Regions from separate parts of the Streptomyces sp. CRN 30 genome, predicted to be linked through region 1. Evidence: riboswitches for the same ligand, from Rfam matches in the RefSeq annotation. Region 1 holds a riboswitch; each other region holds the start of a gene.
The links. Region 1 has a riboswitch for thiamine pyrophosphate ahead of thiC (phosphomethylpyrimidine synthase ThiC). Riboswitches for the same ligand answer to the same signal wherever they lie in the genome.
Positions count from the first base shown of each region.

Region 2: another riboswitch for thiamine pyrophosphate. It lies ahead of thiO (glycine oxidase ThiO); the one in region 1 lies ahead of thiC (phosphomethylpyrimidine synthase ThiC).
Region 3: another riboswitch for thiamine pyrophosphate. It lies ahead of thiO (glycine oxidase ThiO); the one in region 1 lies ahead of thiC (phosphomethylpyrimidine synthase ThiC).

Region 1 covers NZ_JAVRHI010000394.1:38,862-48,720, reverse strand. The annotation lists gene UW392_RS42650 (cupin domain-containing protein) at 1-89, shown strand, start outside; gene UW392_RS42645 (DUF5326 family protein) at 246-458, shown strand; gene UW392_RS42640 (IclR family transcriptional regulator) at 795-1,520, shown strand; gene UW392_RS42635 (SsgA family sporulation/cell division regulator) at 1,619-2,056, shown strand; gene UW392_RS42630 (YibE/F family protein) at 2,282-3,847, opposite strand; TPP riboswitch at 3,919-4,108, shown strand; gene thiC (phosphomethylpyrimidine synthase ThiC) at 4,101-5,912, shown strand; gene UW392_RS42620 (hypothetical protein) at 5,988-6,860, opposite strand; gene UW392_RS42615 (metallophosphoesterase) at 7,044-8,135, opposite strand; gene UW392_RS42610 (LacI family DNA-binding transcriptional regulator) at 8,404-9,516, opposite strand.
Region 2 covers NZ_JAVRHI010000062.1:12,847-22,705, reverse strand. The annotation lists gene UW392_RS06325 (deoxyribonuclease IV) at 1-11, opposite strand, end outside; gene pknB (Stk1 family PASTA domain-containing Ser/Thr kinase) at 37-1,971, opposite strand; gene UW392_RS06315 (thiazole synthase) at 2,110-2,904, opposite strand; gene thiS (sulfur carrier protein ThiS) at 2,909-3,109, opposite strand; gene thiO (glycine oxidase ThiO) at 3,106-4,287, opposite strand; TPP riboswitch at 4,285-4,396, opposite strand; gene UW392_RS06300 (hypothetical protein) at 4,449-4,817, shown strand; gene UW392_RS06295 (FAD-dependent oxidoreductase) at 4,863-6,101, shown strand; gene UW392_RS06290 (Rv2175c family DNA-binding protein) at 6,166-6,531, shown strand; gene thiE (thiamine phosphate synthase) at 6,698-7,414, shown strand; gene metF (methylenetetrahydrofolate reductase [NAD(P)H]) at 7,532-8,455, shown strand; gene UW392_RS06275 (hypothetical protein) at 8,511-9,497, shown strand; gene UW392_RS06270 (NAD(P)/FAD-dependent oxidoreductase) at 9,529-9,859, opposite strand, start outside.
Region 3 covers NZ_JAVRHI010000138.1:60,133-69,991, reverse strand. The annotation lists gene UW392_RS13480 (TetR/AcrR family transcriptional regulator) at 1-331, shown strand, start outside; gene UW392_RS13475 (NAD(P)/FAD-dependent oxidoreductase) at 793-2,307, shown strand; gene UW392_RS13470 (hypothetical protein) at 2,312-3,247, opposite strand; gene metF (methylenetetrahydrofolate reductase [NAD(P)H]) at 3,307-4,230, opposite strand; gene thiE (thiamine phosphate synthase) at 4,371-5,018, opposite strand; gene UW392_RS13455 (Rv2175c family DNA-binding protein) at 5,108-5,473, opposite strand; gene UW392_RS13450 (FAD-dependent oxidoreductase) at 5,607-6,833, opposite strand; gene UW392_RS13445 (hypothetical protein) at 6,866-7,216, opposite strand; TPP riboswitch at 7,269-7,380, shown strand; gene thiO (glycine oxidase ThiO) at 7,378-8,574, shown strand; gene thiS (sulfur carrier protein ThiS) at 8,571-8,792, shown strand; gene UW392_RS13430 (thiazole synthase) at 8,796-9,590, shown strand; gene pknB (Stk1 family PASTA domain-containing Ser/Thr kinase) at 9,800-9,859, shown strand, end outside.

The DNA of each region.
Region 1 (9,859 bases):
TCTACGTGCCGGCCGGCGTCGCCCACAAGTTCCACCACATCAGCGAGGACCTGCGGGTCCTGGTGGTCTTCTCTCCGCCCGAGAGCTGAGACCGGGCCTCCGGGTTCCCTAGGGGTTCGGTCAGGGACGGACAAGGGCTGCCGGGCCCCCGCGCCGGACCCGCGCCGCCTAGCATCGGGGGCAGGACATCAGGATTCCCGGTCACCGGGAGGATCCCGGGAACGGGAGAGACGAGGACGAGGGCGATGCGAGAGATCTTCGCGGAACTGCCGTGGTGGGTGAAGTGGATCGCGGTGCCGGTCATCGCCCTGGTCGTGTTCGGCGGCCTGATCGCCAGCGTGGTCGGGTTCGTGATCGGACTGCTCTTCAAGGTGCTGGTCTTCGTGGCCCTGGTCGGCGGACTGATCTACATCGTGCGGAAGTTCATGTCGAACTCCTCTTCGCGCAGCGACTGGTGAGCGGCGCCGGGGACCGGTGAGGACGACGACCACCGGTTCCCTCGGGCGAGGGACATTTGCCGAGCGAGTCGGCCAGGAGCGGTGACGGGCGGTTAGAGTCCGGAACTCAGGCGGGGACGACCCCGCAGCGGCGTACACCCAGCACCCGTGTTCCCCGCAATGGCTGCCCCCTCGCTCCGGGAGTGACCCTTGGCCACGGCTGACACCGCATCCGTCCACCCGCCGCGCACTCCGCACACCCTTCCCGTGCAGCCTCGCCCCGTGCGGTCCCGTCCGGCGCCACCCGCCGCGGACGTCCCGGCGGCGGACACCCCGGTGGGCACGCTCATCGGTTCCGTGCAGCGCGCGATGCGGCTGCTGGAGTGCGTGGCCGGGCACCGGTACGGCGCCCCCGCCAAGCAGTTGGCCCGGGAGACGGGACTGGCCCTGCCCACGGCGTACCACCTGCTGCGCACCCTGGTGCACGAGGGCTATCTGCGCCGGGACAAGGGCCTGTTCTTCCTCGGGGAGGCCGCCGAGCGGCTGAGCAGCAGCGGAGCCCAGCAGAAACGTCGCGGCGCGCTGGCGGACGCGCTCGCCCACTGCAGCGACGCGATCGGTGTCCCCGTGTACTACGCCATGTACCGCGACGGGGAGGTCGACGTCGTGTGCGTCGCCGACACCCCGGGAGCCCCGGCGGTCGAGGAGTGGGCCGACTTCCGTACGACCGCCCACGCCCACGCCATCGGCCAGTGCCTGCTCGCACAGCTGGACGAGCCCGCCCGCCGGGACCACCTCGACCGGCATCCGGTGCGCCCCGTCACGCGCTACACCGTGCGGGACGACGAGAGCCTCCTGAGGCGGCTTGAGCGCGTGCGGCGCATGGAACCGGTGACCGAGCACCAGGAGTACGCGCTGGGCGCCGTCTGCGGCGCGATCCCCCTCACCGTCGGCAGCACGGCGGCGACCGTGGCCCTCTCCCTGCCGGCCCGCCAGGCCGACCGGCTCATGCCCGCGGTGCGTCAGCTGCAGTACGAGGTGGGGCGGCTGCTGGGCTCGCTCTCCCTCTCTATCAGTATGTGAAAACTAACTCCTTGTGATCTGGTGTGTACGTTCAGCAAGATGCCACCAGTGTTAGAGGTTGATTCCCGGCCAGTCGACGGCGAATGACGGGGTAAGCGATGCACGAGTCCGTACAGGCAGAGGTCATGATGAGCTTTCTCGTGTCGGAGGAGCTCTCCTTCCGCATCCCGGTGGAGCTGAGCTACGAGACCGGTGATCCCTATGCCGTGCGACTGACCTTCCACCTGCCCGGAGACGCGCCGGTGACCTGGGCCTTCGGACGTGAGCTGCTGATCGACGGGGTGGGCCGGCCCTGCGGGGACGGGGACGTGCGCATCGCGCCCGTCGACCCCGAGCCGCTGGCGGAGGTGCTGATCCGCCTTCAGGTCGGCAGCGACCAGGCGCTGTTCCGCTCCTCGGCCGCACCGCTGGTGGCCTTTCTCGACCGCACCGACAAGCTGGTGCCGTTGGGGCAGGAAGGGGTGCTCGCCGACTTCGACGCCCACCTCGACGAGGCGCTGGACCGGATCCTGGCGGAGGAGCAGAGCGCCGGGTGAAGCGTTCCGTCGCGTCCTGAAGAGGTGAGGTAACGCTTCCTCAGACGCCGGCGGTCCAGCGGTCGCCCGCCGACGACCGTGCCGGAACGATCCTGCGCCTCGTCCGGCGCAGGGAGGGGCTCGGCAGACGCCCACGACGGGACGGAAGACGGGCACGGCACACCACCCACGATGGCGTGACCGCCACCGCCACCACCACCGTCGTCGTCACCGTCACCGCCACCTTCACCGCTTGCGGCGCCGTCCCCGCCCCCCACGGGCCGCGGCCGGGCCGCCGTCCCCCGCGGCGACGGCGGCACCGGCGTTCTGCGGCCGGTCGGCCGAGACGACGAGCGCCGCGAGCGCGGTGGTCACCGGCACCGACGCCACCAGCCCGATCGAGCCGACCAGCGTGCGCACGATCTCCTCCGCGACCAGTTCGCTGTTGGCGACCGCGCCCACGCTGCTCTGTGCGATCGAGAACAGCAGCAACAGCGGCAGCGCGGCACCCGCGTAGGCGAGGACGAGCGTGTTGACGACGGAGGCGATGTGGTCCCGGCCGATGCGGATGCCCGCGCGGTACAGACCGCGTCGCCCCAGCGTCGGATTGGCCTCGTGCAGTTCCCAGACCGCCGACGTCTGCGTCACCGTCACGTCGTCCAGGACACCGAGCGATCCGATGATGACCCCCGCCAGCAGCAGACCGCTCATGTCGATCGACGGGTACAGGCCGTGGATGAGGCCGGTGTTGTCGTCCGTGTCGCCGGTCAGCGCCGCCCAGCCGATGAAGACCGAGCCGAGGACGCCGATCAGGACCAGTGACACCAGCGTGCCGAGCACCGCCACGGACGTACGGGCCGACAGCCCGTGGCACGCGTAGAGCGCGATCAGCATGATGGCGCTCGACCCGATCACCGCCACGAGCAGCGGGTTCGACCCCTGGAGGATCGCCGGCAGGATGAAGAAATTGAGCACCAGGAAGCTGATGGCCAGGGCGACCAGCGCCATCACACCCCGGAGCCGGCCGACGACCACGACGGCGAGCGCGAAGATCCCGGCGAGCAGCGCCATGGGGAAGCGGCGGTTGACGTCGGAGACCGAGTACTGCAGGTCCTTCGGCGCGGAGGGCTCGTAGGCGACCACGACCTTCTGGCCCTCACTCAGCTGCCGTGACTGGTCCGGCTGTACGACCTCGGTGAACGTACGGCCCTTGTCCTTGCCGGTGTCGACCCGGATCGTCGCCTTCTTGCAGTTCCCGCTCTCCTGCTGCTGGGCCGAAGAGCCCTCGGCGGTCGAGGTGTCGCCGGTGGCGGGGAGGTTCGAGCCGTTGACGTCCTGGCAGCTCATCTCCGTCACCTCGGTGACGGTGGCTTGCTGGGTCTGCCGGTCGAAGCCGACCCCGGTGCGCTCGTGCGCCGGGGCCCCGCCCGGCCACAGCACGGCGAGTCCGACCAGCACGGCCGCGGCGAAGGGCACCAGTACCGCCGCGATGACCTTGCGCAGATGCTGGGAGACGGGGGCGGCGGGGCCGTGACTGTGGGAATGCCCGTGGCCGCCCCCGGCTCCGCCACCGTCGGGACCGTGGCTTCCGCCACCGCCATGGGGACCGTGACTTCCGCCGCCGCCGCCGCCACCCCCACCGCCGCCACCGGGGCCGTAGCCGCCGCCGGAGCCCTGACCGTTGCCACCGCCCGCCCTCGGAACCGGGCCCGATCCGTGGCCGGGCCCAGGCCCATGCCCGTGTCCGTACTCGTGGCCGTCGCCGCGGCCTGGTTCGGGCGGGGGGAAGGGAGGCTGCTGCGTCGTGGTCACGGCCCGATCATCGCAAGAACGGAAGGGGGCCTCTGTTCACCGCGCCCGAACTGACGCTAGCGTGGAGTCACCTTTGTACACGCGGGAGCTCGGAGCACCGGGCTGAGAGGGCGCTGACCTCCGTCCCAGCGATGTTTCACGGGAAACATCACCGAAGCCGAGTGATGTTCCCCACGAAGCGTCCGCGGACGGATACCGCTGCGTCGACCGCCGAACCTGTTACCGGGTAATGCCGGCGTAGGGAGTAGGTCTCATGACCATCAAGGACGCACGCACGCCTGCCTCCACGCACCACTCCGACCAGGAGGAACGCGGGGAGAACGGGAAGTCCGTCGGCTGGCACAAGGCGTACGTCGAGGGTTCACGCCCCGACCTGCGGGTGCCGGTCCGTCAGGTGCACCTCACCAACGGGGAGTCGGTCACCCTCTACGACACCTCCGGCCCGTACACCGATCCGCTCGTCGACACCGATGTGCGCAGGGGACTGGCCCCCCTGCGCGAGACCTGGATCATCGCCCGCGGCGACACCGAGGAGTACGCGGGCCGGCCCGTCCGTCCCGAGGACGACGGCATCAAGCACACCTCGCCGCGCGGCGGACTGCGCAACCTCGACGCGGTGTTCCCCGGCCGCCCGCGCCAGCCCCGCCGGGGCCGCACCGGGCAGCCGGTGACCCAGCTCGCGTACGCCCGCCGGGGCGAGATCACGCCCGAGATGGAGTACGTCGCCGTCCGGGAGAACGTCTCGCCGGAGGTCGTACGGGAGGAGATCGCCGCGGGCCGGGCGGTCCTCCCCGCCAACGTCAACCACCCGGAGATCGAGCCGATGATCATCGGCAAGCGGTTCCTGGTGAAGGTCAACGCCAACATCGGCAACTCCGCGGTGACCTCCTCCATCGAGGAGGAGGTCGAGAAGATGACCTGGGCGACCCGCTGGGGCGCCGACACGGTCATGGACCTCTCCACCGGCCGCAACATCCACACCACCCGCGAGTGGGTGCTGCGCAACTCCCCCGTGCCCATCGGCACGGTCCCCCTGTACCAGGCACTGGAGAAGGTCGACGGCCGGGCCGAGGAGCTGACCTGGGAGATCTACAAGGACACGGTCGTCGAACAGGCCGAGCAGGGCGTCGACTACATGACGGTCCACGCGGGCGTGCGGCTGGCGTACGTCCCGCTGACCGCCCACCGCAAGACCGGCATCGTCTCGCGCGGCGGGTCGATCATGGCGGCCTGGTGTCTGGCGCACCACAAGGAGTCGTTCCTGTACGAGCACTTCGAGGAACTCTGCGAGATCCTCGCCGCCTACGACGTCACCTACTCGCTCGGCGACGGACTGCGCCCGGGATCGATCGCGGACGCCAACGACGAGGCACAGTTCGCGGAGCTGCGCACGCTCGGGGAACTCAACACGATCGCCAGGAGGTTCGGCGTCCAGACCATGATCGAGGGCCCGGGACACGTCCCGATGCACAAGATCAAGGAGAACATCGACCTTCAGCAGGAGATCTGCGACGGAGCTCCGTTCTACACGCTCGGCCCGCTGACCACGGACATCGCGCCGGCGTACGACCACATCACCTCCGGCATCGGTGCCGCGATGATCGCCTGGTGGGGCACGGCCATGCTCTGCTACGTCACGCCCAAGGAGCATCTGGGCCTGCCCAACCGTGACGATGTCAAGACCGGTGTCATCACCTACAAGATCGCCGCTCACGCCGCCGACCTCGCCAAGGGTCACCCAGGTGCGCAGGAGTGGGACGACGCCCTGTCGGACGCCCGGTTCGAGTTCCGCTGGGAGGACCAGTTCAACCTGGCCCTCGACCCCGACACGGCACGCGAGTTCCACGACGAGACCCTCCCGGCCGAGCCCGCCAAGACGGCCCACTTCTGCTCGATGTGCGGTCCGAAGTTCTGCTCGATGAAGATCAGCCAGAACATCGCGGAGCGCTTCGGCGGTACGGCGGCCGAGGGAGCGTCCCAGGAGGAGATCGCCGAGGGAATGCTCCGGAAGTCGAAGGAGTTCGCGGCCGCGGGGAACCGGGTGTACCTGCCGCTCGCGGAGTGACCGACCGGTCCCACGAGCCATCGGTGGCGCTCCCCCGGGGCGGGGACCCGCCCGTCGGGGAGCGCGCACCGGTGGTCACTCTGGCTGGTGCTCCGGGCCGCCCCAGTCCGGGCTGCTGAAGTCCGGGCTGGAGTACTTCGGGCGGTGGCCGGCGGTGGTGCCGTCGTCCGGGCTGGAGAACCCGGGACGGCCGTACCCCAGCTGAGGGATGCGGCCGGACGGTTCTGACGGCGCCGTGCCGCCGGTCGCCGTCGCGGCGGCGGGGTCGGCGAGCGCGTCGCGCAGGAACGGCACGATGCCCTGCTCCAGCAGGGCCGTGTGCCAGGCATCCCTCGCCCGTCGCACCACCCCGTCGCGTTCGCCGTACGACACCGCCTCCGCCGAGGGGCGGTTGCGCAGTGCAGTCGTCAGCAGTCCGGCGGCGGCGACCAGGATCGCGACGGCGGTGACGCCGCCGAAGACCCAGCCGGTGGTGAGCAGCGTCCGGGCGAACGCCTGCTCCGGGTCGATCATCTTCAGGACGTACCCGACCAGCAGGAATATCGCGGCGGCGGTGCCGGCCAGGACGGGGGCCAGGACCGCGACGACGGCGACGGCGCCCGCCCCCGCTGTCTCGGCGACCTCGCCCATGGTGGCGGCGAGACCCATGGGGTTGCCGCTCGTCTCGGTGGAGCTGGATTCGCGCACGGACGACTGCGGGGCGGACGGCGCCGGCTGGCGCAGCTCCTCGCGGACCTTCACGTAGTGCTGGTACTCGGTCGCCGCTGCCGCGGTGATCAGTGCGGTGGCGCTGAGCGCCATGGTGCGCAGTTGTTCGGAGTTGAGCCGCTGTCCCATCGCGGCCAGTTCCGGGCGGTGTGGTGCGGAGCGCAGCGCCTCGTCCAGGACCCGCTCGTAGTCCTTGCGGTCCTCACTCGACAGGTGCTGCGGAACGCTGTTCATGTGCATCCCCCGATGCTCCGTAGGGCTTGGGGCTCGCATGCCAACGAGCCGTCGGGCAGAAACGGAGGGGAGCCTGCTACGGATAAGCCGATGGTAGAGCGGTGACGGCGCGGGGTGACAGGGGGTTTCCGGAAATTGGGTGCGGGCCCGTCCGCCCGCCGTCGGGGCGCCGCCGGCTCCGGTGAACGCTCAGTCGTTCAGCGGCAGTTGCTGGACCAGCAGTTTTCCGGCCATGGTCACGCCGCCGTCCATCGCGATGGCGAGTCCGTCGGCGTAGACGTGCGGTCCTTCGACGATCGGACCGGAATCGCCCTCTCCGTCTTCGGAGCCGACTTCACCGAGCAGGTACGGGATCGGGCTGTGGCCGTGCACGACGCGGGTCCCGCCGTAGGTGTCCAGCAGGGAGCGGGCCGCGTCGGCGCCGCCCTCGTCGCGGAAGGAGAACCGCTTGGTGAACTTGCGGAACAGGTCCCAGACCTCGTCCGCGTCGTTGCGCGTGAGGGTGTCGTGGACGGTGTCGTTGACCTCTTCGATGGACCGGCCGTAGTCGAGGTAGGCGGTGGTGTCGGAGTGCACGAGGAGGTGGCTGTCGACCTCCTCCAGGGCGTCGAGCCGCGACATCCACTGCAGGTGGTGGTCCTGGAGGCGGTCCATGTCGGTCTTCTGGCCGCCGTTGAGCAGCCAGGCCGCCTGGAAGGTGGCGGTGCCGGCGCCCGAGTTGACGGGGGTGTCGGCGAACCGCTTCGCGCCGAGCAGCAGCAGCTCGTGGTTGCCCATCAGCGCCTTGCAGTAGCCGCCGGCGGCGGCGGCCTCGGCGGACAGGCGCATGACCAGGTCGATGACGCCGATGCCGTCCGGGCCGCGGTCGGTGAAGTCACCGAGGAACCACAGGCGGGCCGTACCGGCACACCACTGCCCGGCCTCGTCGATCAGGTGCTGCTCCTGGAGGGCGGCCACCAGCTCGTCGAGGTAGCCGTGCACGTCGCCGACGACGTACAGCGGGCCAGGTCCCGCGGCGGACTGCTCCGCGGCCTCCGCGGCGGGCTCCACGGGCACCATGACGGTGTCACCCCGATGGATGACGGGCAGGTCGCGCTCGGTGGGGGTGTACCCCTCCGGGGGCGGCTCCTCGTGCGGCGGGACGGCGTCGCCGGGGTGCTGGCCCTGTCCGTACGGACCGGTCTCGTGGACGTACGCGGGCACCCGGAAGTCGCGCAACGTCGCCGTCCGCTCCACGTCGGGTCCCTGACCGGCCCCCTGAGTCATCGACCCCTCCACCATCGCGCCGCTGCTGCACCGCTTCGGACTGCCTGGTCGCAGCGGCCCGCGGTGTCGTGGGCCCATCATAGGAATGCGGATCGCGCTGTGTGATGACCCAGGGGTGGTGAATCGGAACAGGACCCCGTCGCATCGCGGCTTTCGCCCCGATTGGCCCGCTCTGCGCCTGCGTCCCGTCCACCTCATGGTCACCTCGTGACCGTCCTTCCCCGCCGGTGTCGCCCTTGCCGGCCGACGGGGAACCCCCGCCGCCGGTACGGCGATCGGGTCCCTATTCGTCCTCGGGGGACCGCGGCGGACTGACCGTCGTGCGCGGCGGGCGGCGCTGTGACGAAGTGCGCACGATCAATTCGGTCGGTATCACCTGCTCGACCGGTTGGTTCGACTCGACGTTCTCGATGGCGTCGATCAGCAGCTGCACCACGGCCGTGCCGATGCGGCGCGGTTTGAGCGACAGGGTGGTGATGGGCGGCTCGGTGGTGGCGTACACGGTGGACTCGCTGCAGCAGACCAGCAGCAGGTCGTCGGGGACGCGCAGGCCGTAGCGGCGGGCGGCGGCGAGCAGGTCGGTGCCGTTGGGGTCGAAGAGGCCGTAGACGGCGTCGGGGCGGTCGGGGCGGGCGAGCAGCCGGTCGGCGGCGACGGCGCCCGCGCACGGGTCGTGCGCGGGGTAGGCCTCGTAGACCGGGTCCTGGCCGACGCGCTCGCACCAGCGCAGGTACGCGGTGGTCGACAGGTGGGTGTAGGTGTCGGTGGTGGTGCCGGTGAGGAGGCCGATACGGCGGGCCCCGGCGTCGGCGAGGTGGTCGAGGATGCCGAGGACGGCCGCCTCGTGGTCGTTGTCGACCCAGGCGGTGACCGGGAGGGTCCCGGCCGGGCGGCCGTCGGAGACGACCGGCAGGCCCTGGCGGACCAGTTCCCCGACCACCGGGTCCTGGTCGGAGGGGTCGATGACCACCGTGCCGTCCAGGGCGACGTTGGACCACACGTCGTGGCGGGAGGTGGCGGGGAGGATGACCAGCGCATAGCCGCGGGCCAGCGCGGCCGACGTGGCGGCCCGCGCCATCTCGGCGAAGTAGGCGAACTCGGTGAAGGTGAAAGGTTCATTCCCGTACGTCGTCACGGTGAGGCCGATGAGGCCCGACTTGCCGGTGCGGAGCGTACGGGCGGCGGCCGACGGGCGGTAGCCCAGCCGGTCGGCCACCTCACGGACATGGCGTCGGGTGGCATCCGGGAGCCTGCCCTTGCCGTTGAGGGCATCGGAGACGGTCGTGATGGAGACTCCGGCGGCGGCGGCGACGTCCCTGATGCCTGCCCGGCCCGGCCGGCTGCCTCGACGTGAGGTTTCCGCGCGGCTCACCTGGTGCTTCCCTGCTGCTGTCATGGCGAGCCGATAGTAGGGCTCATGCAGGCGGGTAGGGCGGACGCATATGCGCGCGTTGACAGGCACGTTTCTGCATGGCTGGCATGGGTCAAATGCCTTCGTAAACAAGGCAGTTAGTCCTGTCGACCCGCGTACGTTGTGTGTCGGCGCGTGCGGGCCTGCCTCGACTCCGATGTTGCGAAGAGGTCTCAACTCACCTCTACGGGGGATGCGCGCTAGGGCGCAAGCCACCGGCGCGTAGATATATGCGCGACCGCCCCTACGGATCGTGCGCCTTCGTGTGCTGTTGCCCCTGATGTCAGTGTGACTGATGTGGTCCGGTCTCTTCTGTACGCACCGGCGG
Region 2 (9,859 bases), on a different contig from region 1:
GCGGTGCTCATCTCACTGTCCAGGATGCCAGGGGTCTCAGCGGATCGTGATCGTGATCTTCGAGCCCTCCGGGGCCGTCTCCCCGCCCTCGACGGACTGGCTCTTCACCGTGGAGCCGAACAGGCCGAGCAGCCCGCGGTCCTCCTCGACCTCGAACCCGGCGTCCTCCAGCTCCTGCCGGGCGTCGTCGACGCTCTCACCGGTCACGTCGGGGACCTCGACCTGCTCGGGGCCCTTGGAGACCGTCAGCGTCACCGTGTCGCCCTCGGCGAGCCGCTCGCCGTCGCCCGGCGACTGCCGCGCGACCTGACCGGCGTCGTACTCCGAGTTGACCTGCTCCTCGGCGACCTTCACCTTCAGACCGGCGTCGGTCAGCTCCGCCTCGGCCTCGTCGAGGTCCTGGCCGGTGACGTCCGGCACGTCCACCGGGGCGCCCTTGCTGACCGTGAGCGCGACCGCCGAGCCCGCGCGGACCTTGGTCCCCGCCTCCGGGCCGGTGGAGATCACGAAGCCCTTGGGGACGTCGTCGCTGAACTCCCGGGTGACCATGCCCGGCTCCAGGCCGTCCTGGGTCAGCACCGACTTCGCCCGGTCCAGCCGGTAGCCCTCCACATCGGCCAGCTTCACCGTCTCGGGGCCGTCGGAGATGGTCAGCGACACGGAGTCGTTGGTCCGGATACGGGTGCCCGTGCCCGGGTCGGTGCTGACCACCACCCCGCGCTCGACCGTGTCGCTGTAGGCGTGCTTGACGTCGCCGAGGTCCAGGCCGGCCTTCTCCAGCCGGGTCTTCGCCTGCGCCTCCGTCTTCTCCAGGAGCGGCGGGACCTCGGTGAACTGGCCCGAGTTGATGTACCAGACGCCCGCGCCGACTCCGAGCGCGAGCAGGACCGCGAGCACGATCGCGAGCGGACCGCGGCGCACCCCGGGACCGCGCCGGCGCGGCGCCGGCGGCGGGGTCTCCAGCCTGCTGGTGCGGTCGTAGCCGTCGCCGGTGCCGGGGACGTCGTCCTCGTTCACCGGCAGCGGGCGGACCATCGTCAGGGCGCGCGGGATCACGCTGGTGCGGTCGTCGGCGTTGTCGTGGCCCGCGGTGAGCGCCTGCGGCGGCACCGCGTCCAGCTGCGCCGCGGTGAGCGCGCCGCGCGCCCCGCGGGCCAGCGCGAGCAGCGCCACGGCGTCGTGCGGACGGATCTCCGGATTGCGGGCGGTCGCCGAGGCGACCAGCTCGTCCAGCTCGTACGCCAGGTCGGGCACCGCGGCCGACGGCGGCGGCACGTCCTCGTTGAGGTGCTGGTACAGCACCTGGGCGGGGGAGTCCCCGGCGTGCGGCTTGGCGCCGGTCAGCATCTCGTACAGGACGACACCGCACGCGTAGACGTCGACCCGGGGGTCGGCGGTGCCGTGCTCGATCTGCTCGGGCGCCAGGTAGGAGACGGTGCCGAGGACCGCGCCGGTCGTGCTGGTGACCGTGTTCACCGCCCGGACCAGGCCGAAGTCGGCGACCTTGACCCGGCCGTCGTCCCCTATCAGCACGTTCTCCGGTTTCATGTCGCGGTGCACGAACCCCGCGCGGTGCGCGGCGCCGAGCGCGGCCAGCACCGGCTCCAGGATGTCCAGGGCGGCCCGCGGCTGGAGCGCCCCGCGCTCGCGCAGCACGTCCCGCAGGGTGCAGCCGGACACGTACTCCATGGCCAGGTAGACGTACCCGCCGTCGGTGCCCTGGTCGAAGACCTGGACGACGTTGGGGTGGGCGAGCCGGGCCACGGACTTGGCCTCGCGGATGAACCGGTCGACGAACGTGCCGTCGGCCGCGAGCGCCGGGTGCATCACCTTCAGCGCGAGCACGCGGTCGAGGCGGGTGTCCACGGCCCGGTAGACCGTGGCCATCCCGCCGACCGCGATCCGCGCCTCGACGCGGTACCGGCCGTCGAGCACCTGCCCGACCAGAGGGTCCTGAAGGGTCGTGTCCACGCAGGTGAGTCTACGAGCCGTCGCTGACAGCGAGCTGTGTCCGGCCGCCCCGGACCCCCTGTTGCAGCCGACCTGTGACGCAACCCACGCGCGGGCGGCGCCCAGGGCCTCCGTCCACGGAGATCCATCAGGCACGCCCTAGAACGCTGGGCGCTCCGGGTCCAGTGCCGCGAGGCCCGCCGTCGGGGAGGACGCCTCGGCGAAGTGCCGGCGCGGGATGCGGCCCGCCCGCCGGGCCAGCCGGCCCGCCTCCACCGCGTGCCGCATCGCCTCCGCCATGAGCACCGGCTCCTGCGCCCGGGTCACCGCCGACGCCAGCATCACACCGGCGCAGCCCAGCTCCATCGCCAGCGAGGCGTCCGACGCCGTACCGGCACCCGCGTCCAGGATCACCGGTACGCGCGCGTGCTCGACGATCAGCTGGAAGTTGTGCGGGTTGCGGATGCCCAGCCCGGAGCCGATGGGCGAGCCGAGCGGCATGATCGCCGCGCAGCCGACGTCCTCCAGCTTCCGCGCCAGCACCGGGTCGTCGTTGGTGTAAGGCAACACCGTGAAACCGTCGTCGACCAGCGTCTCCGCCGCGTCCAGCAGCTCCACCGGGTCCGGCAGCAGGGTGCGCTCGTCGGCGATGACCTCCAGCTTCACCAGGTCGGTACCGAGCGCCTCGCGCGCGAGGCGGGCGGTGAGCACGGCCTCCCCGGCGGTGAAGCACCCCGCCGTGTTGGGCAGCACCCGGATGCCGAGCCGCTCCAGCACCGACAGCACCGAGCCGTGCACGGACGGGTCCACGCGCCGCATCGCGACCGTCGTCAGCTCGGTCCCGGACGCCACCAGGGAGCGTTCCAGCACGTCGAGGCTGGGCGCCCCGCCCGTGCCCATGATCAGGCGGGACGTATACGACGTACCGCCGAGGACGAAGGGGTCGTCGGCCATGGGATCAGCCTCCTTGTACGGCGGTGAGGACTTCGACGCGGTCGCCGTCGGCCAGCGCGGTGGCGGGCCACTGGGCGCGCGGGACGACTGTCTCGTTGAGGGCGGCGGCCACTCCGGACGGCGCCGCGGTGAGCGTCCGTACGAGGGCGTCCAGGGCGGTGCCGGGGGCCGTCTCGCGCGGCTCCCCGTTGACCGTGATGATCATGCCGGCTGCTCCGTGGGTGCGGGGGCGGCGCCGAACCGCCCGGGGGTGAAGGGGCGGGCCTCCTCGGGCAGCTCCCCGGTGGTCAGTACGTGCGCCATGACGTCGCCGGTGACGGGCGTGAGCAGCACGCCGTTGCGGAAGTGCCCGGTGGCCAGCAGCAGGCCGTCCAGCGCGGTCGGGCCGAGCAGCGGCGCGTTGTCCGGGGAGCCGGGGCGCAGGCCCGCGAGGGTCTCCGCCAGAGGCAGCTCGGTGATGCCCGGGACCAGCTCGTGGGCGTCCCGCAGCAGCTCGTAGACGCCGCCCGCGGTGACCGTGGTGTCCCAGCCCAGTTCCTCGCTGGTCGCGCCGACGACGAGTTCGCCGCTCTCGCGCGGAACGAGGTACAGGGGGTTGCCGCGGACCACCGCGCGGACCGTGCGGTGCAGCAGCGGCGGCTGCCCGGACGGCATCGTCAACCGCACCACCTGGCCCTTCACGGGCCGTACCGGCGGCAGCAGACCGCCGGGGACGCCCGCCAGCCGGCTGCTGAGGCTGCCCGCGGCCAGCACGGTCCGGTCCGCCTCCAGGGTGGTGCCGTCGGCCGTCACCACACCCGTGGCCCGGTCCCCGGCGACGGTGAGCCGCCCGGCCGTGGTCCGGTGGAAGGCCACCCCGGCCCGTTCGCAGGCGACGAGCAGCGCCGCGGCCAGCAGCCTGGGGTCGATCTGGTGGTCGCCGTCGACCCGCAGGCCGCCGCGCACACCCGGCGCCAGCATCGGCTCCAGGCGCCGGCACTCACGCCCCGACAGCCACTCGGACTCCAGGCCCGACCGCCGCTGGAACGCGTGCAGCTCGCGCAGGTGCGCCCGGTCGTCGGCGTCGAGCGCGACGGCGAGGGTGCCGCAGGGGCGGTAGCCGAGGTCGAGGCCGGTCGCGTCGGACAGCTCGGCGGCGAAGGACGGGTAGCGGCGGGCCGACGCCAGGTTCAGCGCGAGGAGCGTCTGCTCGCCGTAGTGCAGCTCGGTGACGGCGGCCAGCATCCCGGCCGCCACGCGCGCGGCCCCGCCGCCCGGCGCGGGGTCCACCACCGCCGTGGCCAGCCCGCGCTGCGCGGCCCGCCAGGCCGTGACCAGGCCGATGATCCCGCCCCCGACGACCAGGACGTCACCGGTGCGCGGTGGTTCGGACGTAGGCGCCATGGGCTTCCAGCCCCTCCCTTCGCCGGCATGACCCGGATCAGGTTCGTACGGTCGGAGGCCGCCAGCCTCCCTCTCAGCCCGGTGCGTCCGGGCTCCCGCGAGTGCTTTACGTTGGCCACCCTAACCGCTCGTCATCGACCGCTGTAAGGGAGCGTCCCCAGGTGGCACCTTCGCTCGACGGCCTCGTCCTCGCCCCCGTGACCGACCAGGCCCCAGGACAGGTGGGCACCGGCACCCGCTTCACGTACCACGAGGCGGACGGCGCGGTCTGGGCCGAGTACGCGGGCGGCGACATCGCGCGCGGCCACCTCGTCGGCACGCGCGCGGGGGACCGCCTCGACTTCCGCTACGTGCAGCTCAGGACCGACGGCACCACCGCCTCGGGTCACTGCCGCTCCACCGTCGTCGCGCTCCCCGACGGGCGGGTGCGCCTGGAGGAGACCTGGGAGTGGGAGTCCCGCGCGGGCAGCGGCACGAGCGTCGTGGAACAGGTCGCGGAACACCCAGCGGAATGTGCAGCACCTCACTGACCGTGCCCCCTGACTGACAGTGAGTCAGGTGTCTAAGGTGATCAGGTGAGCGAGCAGACGCAGGAGCGAGGAGGCTCCGCGCGGCGCGTGGTCGTCGTGGGCGCCGGCATGGCCGGCGTGCAGACGGCGGTCGCCCTGCGCGAGCAGGGGTTCACCGGCACGGTGACGCTGATCGGCGCGGAGCCGCACCCGCCCTACGACCGGCCCCCGCTGTCCAAGGCCGTCCTCCTCGGCACGGCCGACGGCTCCGCCTTCGACATCGACTTCGAGGCGCTCGGCATCGAGGTGCGGCTCGGCTGCGAGGCACTGGCCGTCCGCCCCGGCGACCACCTCCTCGACACCTCCGCGGGACCGGTGCCCTACGACGCCCTGGTCCTCGCGACCGGCGCCGAGCCGCTCCGGCTGCCCGGCGCCGACGGGGTCCCCGGCGTCCACCTGCTGCGCACCCTGGACGACGCCGCGCGGCTGCGCCCGGTGCTCACCGCCCAGCACGACGTCGTGGTCGTCGGCGCGGGGTGGATCGGCGCCGAGTTCGCGACCGCCGCGCGGGAGGCCGGGTGCGCGGTGACCGTCGTGGAGGCCGCCGACCGGCCGCTGGCCGGCGCGCTGCCCGCGGAGGTGGCCGCCCCGATGACCGGCTGGTACGCCGACGCCGGAGCCGTTCTGCGCACCCGCGCGCGTGTGGCGCGCGTCGAGCCCGGCGCGGTCGTCCTCGACGACGGCACCCGGCTGCCCGCGGGCGCGGTCGTCGTCGGGGTCGGCGCCCGGCCCGCCACCGCGTGGCTCGCCGGCTCCGGCATCGCCCTCGGCGCCCACGGCGAGGTACTCGCCGACGACCGGCTGCGCGCCTCCGTACCGGACGTCCACGCGGTCGGCGACTGCGCGTCCTTCCCCTCCGGCCGCTACGGCGAGCGGCTCCTCGTGCACCACTGGGACAACGCCCTCCAGGGGCCGCGCACGGTCGCCGCGGACATCGTCGGCGCGGCCACCGGCGAACCGGCGGAGGTCTACGACCCGGTGCCGTACTTCTGGTCCGAGCAGTTCGGCCGCTTCGTGCAGTACGCCGGGCACCACACGGCCGCCGACACCGTGCTGTGGCGCGGGGACCCCGCCGGCCCCGCCTGGACCGTCTGCTGGCTGCGCGAGAACCGCCTCGTCGCGCTGCTCGCGGTGGGCCGGCCCCGGGACCTCGCGCAGGGCCGTCGGCTGATCGCGGCGGGCACGGCACTGGACACGCGGCTCCTCGCCGACCCGGCCCGGCCGCTGAAGGCGGCGGTGGCGTAATGCGTCGGCGCAGGTCAGGGGGGTCCGACTTCCTCCTGTCAGTGCCAGATGGCAGGCTGGTGACGTGACCGAGATTGACACGAAGACCGATGCTCTCGTCCCTGCCTGGCTGACCCTTCCCGACATCGCCGAGATGTTCGACATCGAGGTGACCCGGGTGCGGCAGCTGGTCAAGGACGGCCAGCTCATCGCCGTACGCCGCGGTGAGAACCGCGCGCTGCACGTCCCCGCCGCCTTCATCGACGGCGACAAGGTCGTCAAGGGCCTGTCCGGGACCCTGACGCTGCTGCGGGACGACGGCTTCACGGACGAAGAGATGCTGGAGTGGCTCTTCACCCCGGACGACAGCCTGCCCGGCACCCCGGCGCAGGCCCTCAGCGAGAACCGCGGCACGGAGGTGAAGCGCCGGGCACAGGCGTTGGCTGTCTGACCTCCCGCCCACCACGCGGAGCGCGGGCCGCGGCCGACCCGGGCCGCGGTCCCGGTCCGGTGCGGCCCCGCCGCCCACCGGCATCGCCGGTGGGCCGCCGCCGCACCGCACCGGCACGATCACGGGGGATCGCACGCATGACCGACCGACACGGGGGACCGTACGCATGACCGCCACCGCCACCGCCACCACTGCCGGTACGACTGCCGGCACCGTCACTGCGGACGACACCGTCACCGCGGACGCCCGTGAGCGGCTCCGCGGGGCCCGGCTCTACCTGTGCACGGACGCCCGCAAGCGCCAGGGCGACCTGCCGGAGTTCCTGGACGCCGTGCTGGCCGGCGGGGTGGACATCGTGCAACTGCGGGACAAGGGCATGGAGGCCGCCGAGGAACTGGAGCACCTCTCCGTCTTCGCCGACGCCTGCGCCCGGCACGGCAAGCTCCTCGCGGTCAACGACCGCGCGGACGTCGCCCACGCCGCCCGCGCCGACGTGCTCCACCTCGGCCAGGGCGACCTGCCCGTCCCGGCGGCCCGCGCCCTCCTCGGCGACGACGTGCTCATAGGCCGCTCCACCCATGCCGGGTCCGAGGCCGCCGCCGCGGCCGCGCAGGACGGCGTGGACTACTTCTGCACGGGCCCGTGCTGGCCCACCCCCACCAAGCCCGGCCGCCACGCCCCCGGCCTCGACCTCGTCCGCTCCACCGCGGCGCTCGGCACGGACCGCCCCTGGTTCGCCATCGGCGGCATCGACCTCGCCAACCTCGACCAGGTCCTGGACGCGGGCGCCCGTCGCGTGGTCGTCGTGCGCGCCCTCACCGAGGCGGACGACCCCCGCGCGGCGGCGGCCGAGTTCGCCGGGCGGCTGAAGGACGTCGGCTGACCCGTCCGTCGGCTGGCTTGTCCGCCGACTGTCCAAGGGCTGGACAAGTAGCCGACAATACGGACATATTTCCTGTCTCCGGTTGGGTGCCCGCCACACCCTGGCTAACCTGCCCGTATGGCCCTCGGAACGGCATCCACCAGGACTGATCACGCCCGCACCGTCCGCGACATGCTCGCGACCGGAAAAGCGACGTACTCCTTCGAGTTCTGGGCGCCCAAGACGGAGAAGGGCGAGCGGAACCTGTGGAACGCCCTCCGCAGGGTCGAGGCGGTCGCCCCCAGCTTCGTCTCCGTGACGTACGGCGCGGGCGGCTCGACGCGCGAGGGCACGGTCCGGGCGACCGAGCAGATCGCCTCCGACACCACGCTCACCCCCGTCGCCCACCTGACGGCGGTCAACCACTCCGTCGCCGAGCTGCGCAACATCATCGGCCAGTTCGCCGACGCGGGGATCCGCAACATACTCGCCGTCCGCGGCGACCCGCCCGGCGACCCGATGGGCGACTGGGTGCCGCACCCGCAGGGCCTCACCTACGCCGCCGAGCTGGTCGAACTGATCAAGGAGTCCGGCGACTTCTGCGTCGGTGTGGCCGCCTTCCCGGAGATGCACCCGCGCTCCGCCGGCTGGGACGACGACGTGGCCAACTTCGTCGACAAGTGCCGGGCGGGCGCCGACTACGCGATCACGCAGATGTTCTTCCACCCGGAGTCGTACCTGCGGCTGCGGGACAGAGTCGTCGCGGCGGGGTGCGAGACCCCGGTCATCCCCGAGGTGATGCCGGTGACCAGTGTGAAGATGCTGGAGAGGTTGCCGAAACTCAGCAACGCGGCTTTCCCCGACGACCTGAAAGAGCGCATCCTCACAGCCAAGGACGATCCGGCGGCTGTACGCTCCATCGGTATCGAGTTCGCGACGGAGTTCTGCGCGCGGCTGCTGGCCGAAGGTGTGCCCGGTCTGCACTTCATCACGCTGAACAACTCCACGGCGACGCTGGAAATCTACGAGAACCTGGGCCTGCACCGCTCATCGCGGGCCTAGACCGCCGCACACACATACGACACACTGCGTAGCGGTCACTGGGAGAGGGGCGTACATGGGCTGGGCGGTCCTCTACATCGCGTTCGGAGTCGTCGCGCTGTGGCTGCTCGGTGAGGTGCTGCTGCAGTACAAGGCGCGCCTGCGCTGGCGGCTGCTGGCCTTCGCCGGGTTCCTCGGTGTCGTACTCGGCGTGCTGATCCCGTCGGTCGTCGTCATCGGGCTCGGCACGATCGCCTTCGCCGTCGGCCAGACCTACGTCACGCTGTCCTTCCGCCGCGGCTTCGCCTCCGGCTGGGCCGTCCAGGCCCCGGCGGGCCTGGTCGGCGGCAAGCGCGGCCGTCCCGAACGGGGCCGCGGGGAACCGGCGTTGGAGGTCTCCGACCTCGAAGCGACCGGCCCCCACCACGACGGCCCCCACCGCGACGGCCCCGACGGGGAACACGCCTCCGCCCCCGACGGCACCGCCTTCGGCCACGGCTACGACCGCGACGCCCAGGAAGACGACGTCTTCGCGCCCGCGCGCCCCGCCGAGCCGCCGGCCGTGGACACCACCGTCTACCAGCCGCAGCCCATGCCCGACGACACCGCCTCGTACGGCGTCTACGACACCGCGGGCTACGGCCAGGACCAGCAGCCCACCCCGACCCCCCAGACCGCCGACGCGTCCTACGCCTACGACTACTCCGGCTACGGCCAGCAGCAGGACTACGGCTACGACGCCACGGGCCAGCAGCAGTACGCCGCCTACTCGGACCCGTACATCGGCACTCACACCTACGGCGGCAACACGTACGACACGGGGTCCTACGACACCACCGGGCAGCAGGGCTACCCCCAGCAGAACTACGGCCAGGACCCGTACACCACCGGTGGCTACGGCGGCGAGACCCCGGCCGGCGGCGTCTGGGTGCCGCAGCAGCGCAACACCGACGACCTGTACGGCGGTGAACTCCCGCCCGAGCAGCAGCCGTACCCCTACCAGGGGGACGGGCAGCAGCAGCCGGGCGGGCACGGCTACGACGAGCAGCAGTACCGCTACTGACCGGACCCGCCGGGGTGCCGCGCGCCGCTCCTCACTGCGATCCCCGGAAGCCGGGCCCCTCCACGATCAGACCGGCGACCAGCGCGCCCGACATCCCGGCGTGCGGCAGTCCGCCGCCCGGGTGTGACCAGCCGCCGACGGTGAACAGGCCCTCCACGCGCGTGCTGTTCGCCGGACGCAGCAGGCGTCCGGCGGCCGCAGCCAGCGAAGGCGCCGGAACGGCCCCGCCCTCCGCACCGGTCTCCGCCTCGATCTCCGCCGGGGTGCGCACCTCGTGCCAGAGCAGGCGGTCCCGCAGACCGGTGACCGCCCGCTCCGCGACGGTGATCGACTGCTCCGCCCGCAGGGCCCCGTCGGTCGCG
Region 3 (9,859 bases), on a different contig from region 1:
GATCCGCGCGGGACTCCTGTTCATCGACCGCTACCCGGCCTTCACCCAGCTGTACGTGGCCGAGCTGTGGCGCACCAACCGGGCCTGGCAGTCCACGCTGCTGGTGGTGCGCCAGGAGGCGGTCGCTGTCGTCGAGGACGTGCTGCGCCAGGGCATGGCGAGCGGGGAGTTCGGCGCGGACCTCGATATTCCGCTGACCGCGGCCGCGCTGGTCGGCATGGTGCTGGTGGCCGCCCTGGACTGGCAGGCGTTCCAGCCGGAGCGCTCCCTGGACGAGGTGCACGCGGCACTGTCCCGGCTGCTCCAGGGGCGGGTGAGCGGCGGCCGCTAGGGCCGTCGCCGACCGCCACGACGAAGGCGCCGGTCCGCCGTGGCCCGTCCCCCGCGGGCCACCCGAACCGGCGCTTCGCCGTACTCCCCCGTTCCGTGTTCCCCCGCACTCCCCCGTGTGGTCTCCCCCGGAACTCCCCCGTGCCTCGCTCCCGCCGGCTCGTCGGTACGCACCGGCGGAAGGAGCGGCCAAGGGCGCGAACCGTTCCGCCGCCCCGTGTCGGCGGTACCGGAGCCGCGCCCCTTTCCGTGCCCCCACTCTCTCGTTCGCGCAGGTAGGACCCCATCCGCGCGCGTACTCATCTCCTCGGCTAGGTACGGGTACTCAGGCCTGTGTGTTCCTGCCCAGGACGCACCGTGCCCGGCTGGTGACCATCGCGTCCGTCCGCGTACTCCCCGCCCCCAGGGCTCCCCTCCCGGGGTCCCGGAAGGGCTGTCGGCGGGGACGGATAGGGTCGCGGCATGGCACGGATTGCGGTGATCGGCGCCGGGATGGGCGCGATGGCGGCGGCCGCCCGGCTGGCCGTCGCGGGCCACCGGGTGGTGGTGTACGAGCGGACGGAGACGTACGGCGGGGCGGTGGGCCGCTTCGAGCGGGACGGCTTCGCGTTCGACACCGGCCCCGGTCTGCTGCCGCTGCCCGCCGTCTACCGCGACCTGTTCGTCAAGACCGGCAGGCAGCCGCTGGAGACTTGCGTCGACCTGGTCGAGGTGGACCCGGCCGCCCGGCACGTCTTCCCGGACGGTACGGACGTGCTCCTGTCGAACAGCTCGCGCGCGGGCGTGGTCGACGCGCTGGACACGGCGCTCGGCGCGGGCGCGGGCGACCGGTGGGGCGACTTCCTGGTGCGGGCCCGCGAAGCCTGGGACCGGACCCGGCGGCCGCTCCTGGAGGAGCCGCTGTGGCCCGACTGGCAGGTGCTCGCCGAGCGCGAGCCGTACCCGTCCGTGCCGCACAAGCGGCTGCTGCGCACCCGGCGCGCGAGCACCCTGGCCGAGATCGGCGCGTGGGAGCTGCGCGATCCCCGGCTCACCGCCCTGCTGGACGGCCACGCGCTCGCGTACGGCCTGGATCCCCGGACCGCTCCGGCGAGCGCGGCCGTGCTGCCGTACATGGAGCAGGCCTTCGGCACCTGGTACGTGCGCGGCGGGATGCGGGAGCTGGCGCGGGCCGTGTACGAGCGGTGCCGGGCGCGCCGGGTGGAGTTCGTGTTCGGCGCCGAGGTCACCCGGATCGTCGAGAAGGACGGCCGGGCGGCCGGGCTGGAGCTCGCCGACGGCGGGACCGTCGAGGCGGACCACGTGGTCGCGGGTGTGCCCACCGGGCGCCTGGCCGCGCTGACGGAGCGTCCGCTCCAGGGTGACGGCGATGTGACGCCCGGCCATTGGCCGCCGGTGGCCGGGCGGTTCACCGTGCTGCTGGCGCTGCGCGGCGGGCCCGGGGCCGGTGCGGTGCACCGCACGGTCGTCCACACGCCCGATCGCACGGCCGAGCTGGACTTCGTCACGGGACGGGCCGGCACCGGCGACCCGGCGCCGCCCACGGTGACCGTGCTGCGCCCGGACGACCCGGCCCTGCGGCCGGACGACGCCCACGAGTCGGTGGTCGTGTCGGCGGCGGCCCCCCTCACGGCGGACTGGGAGGCGGCCGGTCCGGCCGAGCGGTACGCCGATCTCGTCATCACGGCCGCGGAGGCCGCCGTCCCCGGGCTGCGGGAGCGCCTGCTGTGGCGCGAGGTGCGCACCCCCGCGCACACCGCGCGCGAGACGGGCGCCCAGGACGGTGTCGTGCCGCCGCCCGCGCTCGCCGCGGCCGACGGCCGCTTCCTGCACCCGGGCAACACCACCCGCCTCCCCGGGCTGTACCTGGCCGGCGGCTGGGCGCACCCGGGCGGCGGCCTGCCGCACGCGGGCATGTCGGGCGCGCTGGTGGCGGGGCTGATCGTGGAGGGGCCGGACTTCCGGGGCTCCCAGTGACCCGTCAGTACCGGTACTGCTGCCCGTCGTAGCCGGTGCCGGTGCCGTGCCCGTCGCCCTGGTACGGGTAGGGCTGCTCCTGCGGCAGTTCACCGCCGAACAGGTCGTCGGTGGTCCGCTGCTGGGGTACCCACACACCGCCCGCCGGCGTCTCGCCGTACCCGCCGGCGGCGTACTGGTCCTGGTGGCCGTACTCCTGCTGCCCGCCGTAGGTCTGCTGGGCCGCGTAGCCGCTGTCGTACCCCGTGGCGTCGTACCCCTGGGCCCCCACGTACGGGTCGGAGTAGGCGGCGTACTGCTGCGGGCCGGCGTCGTAGCCGTACTGCTGCTGGTCGTACCCGGGGTAGCCGTCGTAGCCGAAGGACTGGTCCGGGGCGGGGGCGGCGGCCGCCGCGTAGGACGCATCGGTGGCGGCGGCGTAGGCGGCCTCGCTGTACACGCCGTAGTTGCCGGTCTCGTCCGGCAGGGGCTGCGGCGAGTACACCTCGGCGCCCTCGGCCTCGGACGGGGCGGGCCGCCGGTGGGCGAACACGTCGTCGTCCCCGTCGAAGCGGTCGCGCTCCTCGAACGCGCCGGCCACGCCGGCCACGGTGGTCTCCTCGAGCTCGGAGACCTCCAGCGCCGGGTCCCGGTACTGCGGCTCGTCGTGGCCGCGCCCGCCGCCGGTGGCACCGTCGCGCGCGGCGCGGTTGCCGATGGCCCAGCCGGTGGAGAAGCCGCGGCGGAAGGACAGCGTCACGTACGTCTGCCCGACCGCGAAGGCGACGGCGCCCAGCGCGATGACCGCCACGGAGGGGATCAGGACACCGACGACGACCCCGAGGAAGCCGCCGAAGGCGAGCAGCCGGTAGCGCAGCCGCGCCTTGTACTGCAGCAGGACCTCACCGAGCAGCCACAGCGCGACGATGCCGAACGCGATGTAGAGCACCGTCCAGCCCATGTACGCCCCTCTCCCTGCGGCCGCGGCCGCTTCTTCCTCGTCGTACGCGGACCAGGCGTCTAGGTCCGCCGCGAGTCGTGCAGACCGAGATTCTCGTAGATCTCGAGTGTGGCGGTGGAGTTGTTGAGCGTGATGAAGTGCAGTCCGGGCACACCTTCGGCCAGCAGCCTCGCGCAGAACTCCGTGGCGAACTCGATACCGATGGAGCGTACAGCGGCAGGATCGTCTTTTGCTGTGAGGATCCGCTCTTTCAGGGCCTCGGGGAAGGCGGCGTTGCTCAGCTTGGGCAACCGTTCCAGCATCTTCACACTTGTCACGGGCATCACTTCCGGAATGACCGGAGTCGCACAGCCCGCCGCCTCGACACTGTCCCGCAGCCGCAAATACGACTCGGGGTGGAAGAACATCTGGGTGATCGCGTAGTCGGCGCCGGCGCGGCACTTGTCGACGAAGTGCGCGACGTCGGTGTCCCGGTCCGCGGAGCGCGGGTGCATCTCCGGGAAGGCGGCGACGCCCACGCAGAAGTCGCCGGACTCCTTGATCAGACGGACGAGTTCGGCGGCGTACGTCAGCCCCTGGGGGTGCGGCACCCACTCGCCCATGGGGTCGCCGGGCGGGTCGCCGCGGACCGCGAGCATGTTGCGGATGCCGGCGTCCGCGTACTGGCCGATGATGTTGCGCAGCTCGGCGAGGGAGTGGTCGACGGCGGTGAGGTGGGCGACCGGGGTGAGCGTCGTGTCGGCGACGATCTGCTCGGTCTCCTTGACCGTGCCCGCGCGCGTGGAGCCGCCCGCGCCGTAGGTCACGGAGACGAAGTCGGGGGCGACCGCCTCGACCCGGCGGAGCGCGTTCCACAGGTTCCGCTCGCCTTTGGGCGTCTTGGGCGCCGAGAACTCGAACGAGTACACGGTCTTGCCGGACGCGAGCATGTCGCGCACGGTACGGGCGCGATCCGTCCTGGTGGAGGCGGTTCCTAGGGCCATACGGGCAGGTTAGCCAGGGCGCAGCGGCATCCCAACCAATGCCGACACCTTTGTCCTTTTTGTCGGCCTGCTGTCCATCCCTCGGACAGCGGGGTCCGCAATGTCCGTGCTCGTCCCGACCACCCCGCCCGTCCCGGGCGTCAGACGGCGCGCAGCCGCTTCGCGAACTCCGCGGCGGCCGCTCCGGGGTCGTCGGCCGCGGTGATCGCGCGGACGACCACCACCCGGCGGGCGCCCGCGTCCAGGACCTCGTCCAGGTTGGCCAGGTCGATGCCGCCGATGGCGAACCACGGGCGGCCGGTGCCCAGGGCGGCGGTGTGGCGGACCAGGTCCAGGCCGGGGGCCGGGCGGCCGGGCTTGGTGGGGGTGGGCCAGCAGGGGCCCGTACAGAAGTAGTCCACGCCCTCTTGGGCGGCCGCCGCCTCCGCCTCCGCGGCGGAGTGGGTGGACCGGCCGATGATCACCTCGTCGCCGAGGATCGCGCGGGCGGCCGGCACGGGCAGGTCCCCCTGCCCCAGGTGCAGGACGTCCGCGCCGACGGCGTGGGCGACGTCCGCGCGGTCGTTGACGGCGAGCAGCCTGCCGTGGCGGCGGCAGGCGTCCGCGAAGACCCGGAGGCGGTCGATCTCCTCGGCGGCCTCCATGCCCTTGTCGCGCAGCTGTACGACGTCCACTCCGCCGGACAGGACCGCGTCAAGGAACTCCGGCAGGTCGCCCTGGCGCGTGCGGGCGTCCGTGCAGAGGTACAGGCGGGCGTCGGCGAGCTGTCGGCGCGTGGTGCCGGGCATGGTGGTGCTCCCCCCAGGTCGGTGGCGTGCGGGCGGTCCGGGGCGTCGTGCGGCCCGGACCGCCCGCACGCCGGGCGGTGATGGTCGGTTCAGACGGCGAGCGCCTGGGCGCGGCGCTTGACCTCCGTACCGCGGTTCTCGCTCAGGGCCTGGGCCGGGGTGCCGGGCAGGCTGTCGTCGGGCGTGAAGAGCCACTCCAGCATCTCTTCGTCCGTGAAGCCGTCGTCCCGCAGGAGCGTCAGGGTGCCCGTCAGCCCCTTGACGACCTTGTCCTCGTCGATGAAGGCGGCGGGGACGTGCAGTGCGCGGTTCTCACCCCGGCGTACGGCGATGAGCTGGCCCTCCTTGACCAGCTGCCGGACCCGGGTCACCTCGACGTCGAGCTGTTCGGCGATGTCGGGCAGGGTCAGCCACGCGGGGACGAGAGCATCGATCTTTGCGTCAATCTCGGTCACGGCACCAGCCTGCCATGCCCCCGGCCGGGGTGACAGCCACGCACCCCCCGAGTGCCTTCTCCGCCGCTCCTGACGTGCGAGGTCACGGGGGTGCCCGCCGGGCCGGCGGGGGGCGGCACGGGCCCCCTGCCCGCTAGCGCGTGGCCGCCTTGAGGGGCCTCGCCGGATCCGCCAGAAGGGTCCGGTCCAGTACCGTGCCCGCCTCGACGAGCTTGCGGCCCTGGGCGAGGTCGCGGGGGCGGCCCACCGCCAGGAGGGCGACGAGCCGGTCCTCACGGAGCCAGCAGACGGTCCAGGCCGCGCCCGCGGGGTCACCGCGCCACACCGTCGTGTCGGCCGCCGCGTGGTGCCCGGCGTACTGCACGAACCGGCCGAACTGCTCCGACCAGAAGTACGGGACGGGGTCGTACGCCACCGGGGCCTCCCCGATGATGTCGGCCGCGACCGTGCGGGGGCCCTGGAGGGCGTTGTCCCAGTGGTGGATCAGCAGGCGCTCGCCGTACCGGCCGGAGGGGAAGGAGGCGCAGTCGCCGACCGCGTACACGTCGGGCACGGAGGCGCGCAGGTGCGCGTCGGCCACGACCTCCCCGTGCGCTCCGAGCTCGATGCCCGAGCCCGCCAGCCAGGCCGTCGCCGGGCGCGCTCCGACGCCCACGACCACCGCGCCCGCCGGCACCCGCGCACCGTCGTCGAGGACGACCGTCCCGTCCTCGACGCGCACCACGCGCGCGCGGGTGCGCAGGGTCACCCCGCTGTCCGCGTACCAGCCGGTCATCGGCGCGGCCACCTCGGCGGGCAGGGCGCCCGCGAGCGGACGGTCCGCGGCCTCGACGACCGTGACCGCGCAGCCCGCCTCCCGCGCGGCCGTCGCGAACTCCGCCCCGATCCAGCCCGCGCCCACCACGACGACGTCGTGCTGCCGGGCCAGGACCGGCCGCAGCCGTTCCGCGTCGTCCAGGGTGCGCAGCAGGTGGACGCCGGGCACGCCCTCCGCGCCGGGCAGCCGCACCGGTTCCGCGCCGGTCGCGACGACCAGCACGTCGTACGGGACGGGCCCCTCGGCCGTGTCCAGTTCGTGGTCGCCGGGGCGCACGCCCAGCACCTCGCGGCCGAGCCGCAGCCCGATGCCGAGCGCCTCGAAGTCGACGTCGAAGGCGGAGCCCTCGGCCTTGCCGAGCAGGACGGCCTTGGACAGCGGCGGCCGGTCGTACGGCTGGTGCGGCTCGGCGCCGATCAGCGTCACGCCCCCGGTGAAGCCCTGCTCCCGCAGGGCGACCGCGGTCTGCACCCCGGCCATGCCCGCGCCCACCACGACGACCCGTCCCGTCGTCCGCCCCCGCGCCCGCGTCTGCTCGCTCACCTGATCACCTTAGACAACTGACGCTCCATCAGTCAGCGAACCGGGTCCGTGACCTGTTCCACGACACTGGTGCCGCTGCCCGGCTGCGACTCCCACTCCCAGGTCTCGGTGAGCCGGACGCGCCCGTCCGGGAGCTCGGTCACCAGGGACACGCAGTGCCCCGAGGACGTGCTCCCGTCCCGCTTCAGCTGCACGTACCGGAAGTCGAGCCGGTCGCCCGCGCGGGTGCCCACCAGGTGCCCGCGCACGACGTCGCCACCCGCGTACTCGGCCCAGACCCGGCCGTCCTCCTCGTGGTACGTGAACCGGGTGCGGGTGCCCACCTGGCCCGGTGACTGGTCGGCCACGGGGGCGAGGACGAGACCGTCGAGCGATCGGACCATGGACGGAGGCTCCCTTACGAGTGAGCTGCGCTGCGGGCTAGGGTGGCCACCGTAAGACACTCGCGGGAGCCCGGGCGCACCGGGCTGAGAGGGAGGCTGGCGGCCTCCGACCGTACGAACCTGATCCGGGTCATGCCGGCGAAGGGAGGGGCTGGACGGCCATGTCGCGTACACACGCACCGGACGCCCGCACACCGGACGTCCTCGTCGTCGGGGGCGGCATCATCGGGCTGGTGACGGCTTGGCGGGCCGCGCAGCGCGGACTCGCCACGGCGGTGGTGGACCCCGAGCCCGGTGGCGGGGCGGCGCAGGTGGCGGCCGGAATGCTGGCCGCCGTCACGGAGCTGCACTACGGCGAGGAGACCCTGCTGGGGCTCAACCTGGAGTCCGCGCGCCGCTATCCCGCCTTCGCCGCCGAGCTGGCCGAGGCGGCCGGCCTGGACCCGGGCTACCGGCAGTGCGGCACGCTCGCGGTCGCGCTCGACAGCGACGACCGCGCCCACCTGCGGGAACTGCACGCCCTGCAGACCCGGTCCGGCCTCACCTCCGAGTGGCTGAGCGGACGCGAGTGCCGCCGGCTCGAGCCGATGCTCGCGCCGGGCGTGCGCGGCGGGCTGCGCGTCGACGGTGACCACCAGATAGACCCCCGGCGCCTCGCCCGGGCCCTCGTGCGGGCCTGCGAGCGCGCCGGAGTGGTCTTCCACCGGGTGTGGGCCGAGGAGGTCGTGGTCGCCCGGGAGCGGGTCACCGGGGTGCGGACCGCCGACGGCACCGGGCTGGCCGCCGGACAGGTCGTGCTCGCCGCCGGCAGCCTCAGCGGCCGGGTCGGCGGCCTGCCCGACACCGTCCTGCCGCCCGTACGCCCCGTGAAGGGTCAGGTCGTGCGGCTGGCGGTGCCCCCGCAGTACGCGCCGTTCCTCAGCCGGACCGTGCGCGCCGTGGTCCGCGGCAGCCACGTCTACCTGGTGCCCCGGGAGAACGGCGAGCTCGTCGTCGGCGCGACCAGCGAGGAGCTCGGCTGGGACACCACGGTGACCGCGGGCGGCGTGTACGAGCTGCTGCGGGACGCGCACGAACTGGTCCCCGGCATCACGGAACTGCCGCTCACCGAGACGCGCGCGGGACTGCGCCCCGGCTCCCCCGACAACGCACCCCTGCTCGGCCCGACCGACCTGGACGGCCTCGCGCTGGCCACCGGGCACTACCGCAACGGCGTGCTCCTCACCCCGGTCACCGGGGACGTCCTGGCGCACGTGCTCACCACCGGCGCCCTCCCGGACGTGGCCCGCGACTTCAGCCCCCGGCGGTTCGCCGCCACCGCACACCCGGCCACCGCCCTCTCGGAGCAGCCCGCATGAACACCGGACCGGCCCGCATAGACATCTCGGTCAACGGCGAGTCCCGGCGGATCGCCGCGGACACCGCACTGGACGCGCTGGTGAGCACCCTCACCGCGGCCCCCTCCGGTGTCGCCGCCGCCCTCAACGAAACCGTCGTCCCACGCGCGCAGTGGTCGTCCACCCCCCTCTCCGAGGGAGACCGCGTCGAAGTCCTCACCGCAGTCCAAGGAGGCTGACCCATGGCCGACGATCCGTTCGTCCTCGGCGGCACGACGTACGCCTCCCGGCTGATCATGGGCACGGGCGGCGCGCCCAGCCTGGACCTCATGGAGCGCGCCCTGGTGGCCTCCGGCACCGAGCTGACGACGGTCGCGATGCGCCGCGTGGACCCGAAGTCCCACGGCTCGGTCCTGTCCGTGCTGGAGAAGCTGGGCATCCGCCTGCTGCCCAACACGGCGGGCTGCTTCACCGCGGGCGAGGCCGTGCTGACCGCCCGCCTCGCGCGCGAGGCCCTCGGCACCGACCTGGTGAAGCTGGAGGTCATCGCCGACGAGCGCACGCTGCTGCCCGACCCGATCGAGCTCCTCGACGCCGCCGAGACCCTGGTCGACGACGGCTTCACGGTGCTGCCGTACACCAACGACGACCCGGTCCTCGCCCGGAAGCTCCAGGACGTGGGCTGCGCGGCGATCATGCCGCTGGGCTCGCCCATCGGCTCCGGCCTGGGCATCCGCAACCCGCACAACTTCCAGCTGATCGTGGAGCACGCGCGCGTGCCGGTCATCCTCGACGCCGGCGCCGGTACGGCGTCCGACGTGGCGCTCGCCATGGAGCTCGGCTGCGCGGGCGTGATGCTCGCCTCGGCCGTGACCCGCGCCCAGGAGCCGGTGCTCATGGCGGAGGGCATGCGGCACGCGGTGGAGGCGGGCCGGCTCGCGTACCGGGCGGGGCGCATCCCGCGGCGCCACTTCGCCGAGGCCTCGTCCCCGGTGGCGGGCCGCGCGCAGTTCGACCCCGAGCGCCCCGCGTTCTGACCGCGAGCGGCGGCGCGTGCCGGTACGGTCCACCGCTCCCCGCGCGCCCGCCCGCTCCCGGCACCGTCCGGCACTGCCAGAACCGGCGTGGTCCCGCTGCTCACCGGCGGTCCCGTGTCCGTCGCGCAACAGTCACGACTGTGCTGCGATCCGTCCCGCCGGCCCCGTGGCCGACAGGCCTGACAGTGGCGGCTCGTACACTCACCTGCGTGGACACGACCCTTCAAGATCCGCTGATCGGGCAGGTGCTCGACGGCCGTTACCGCATC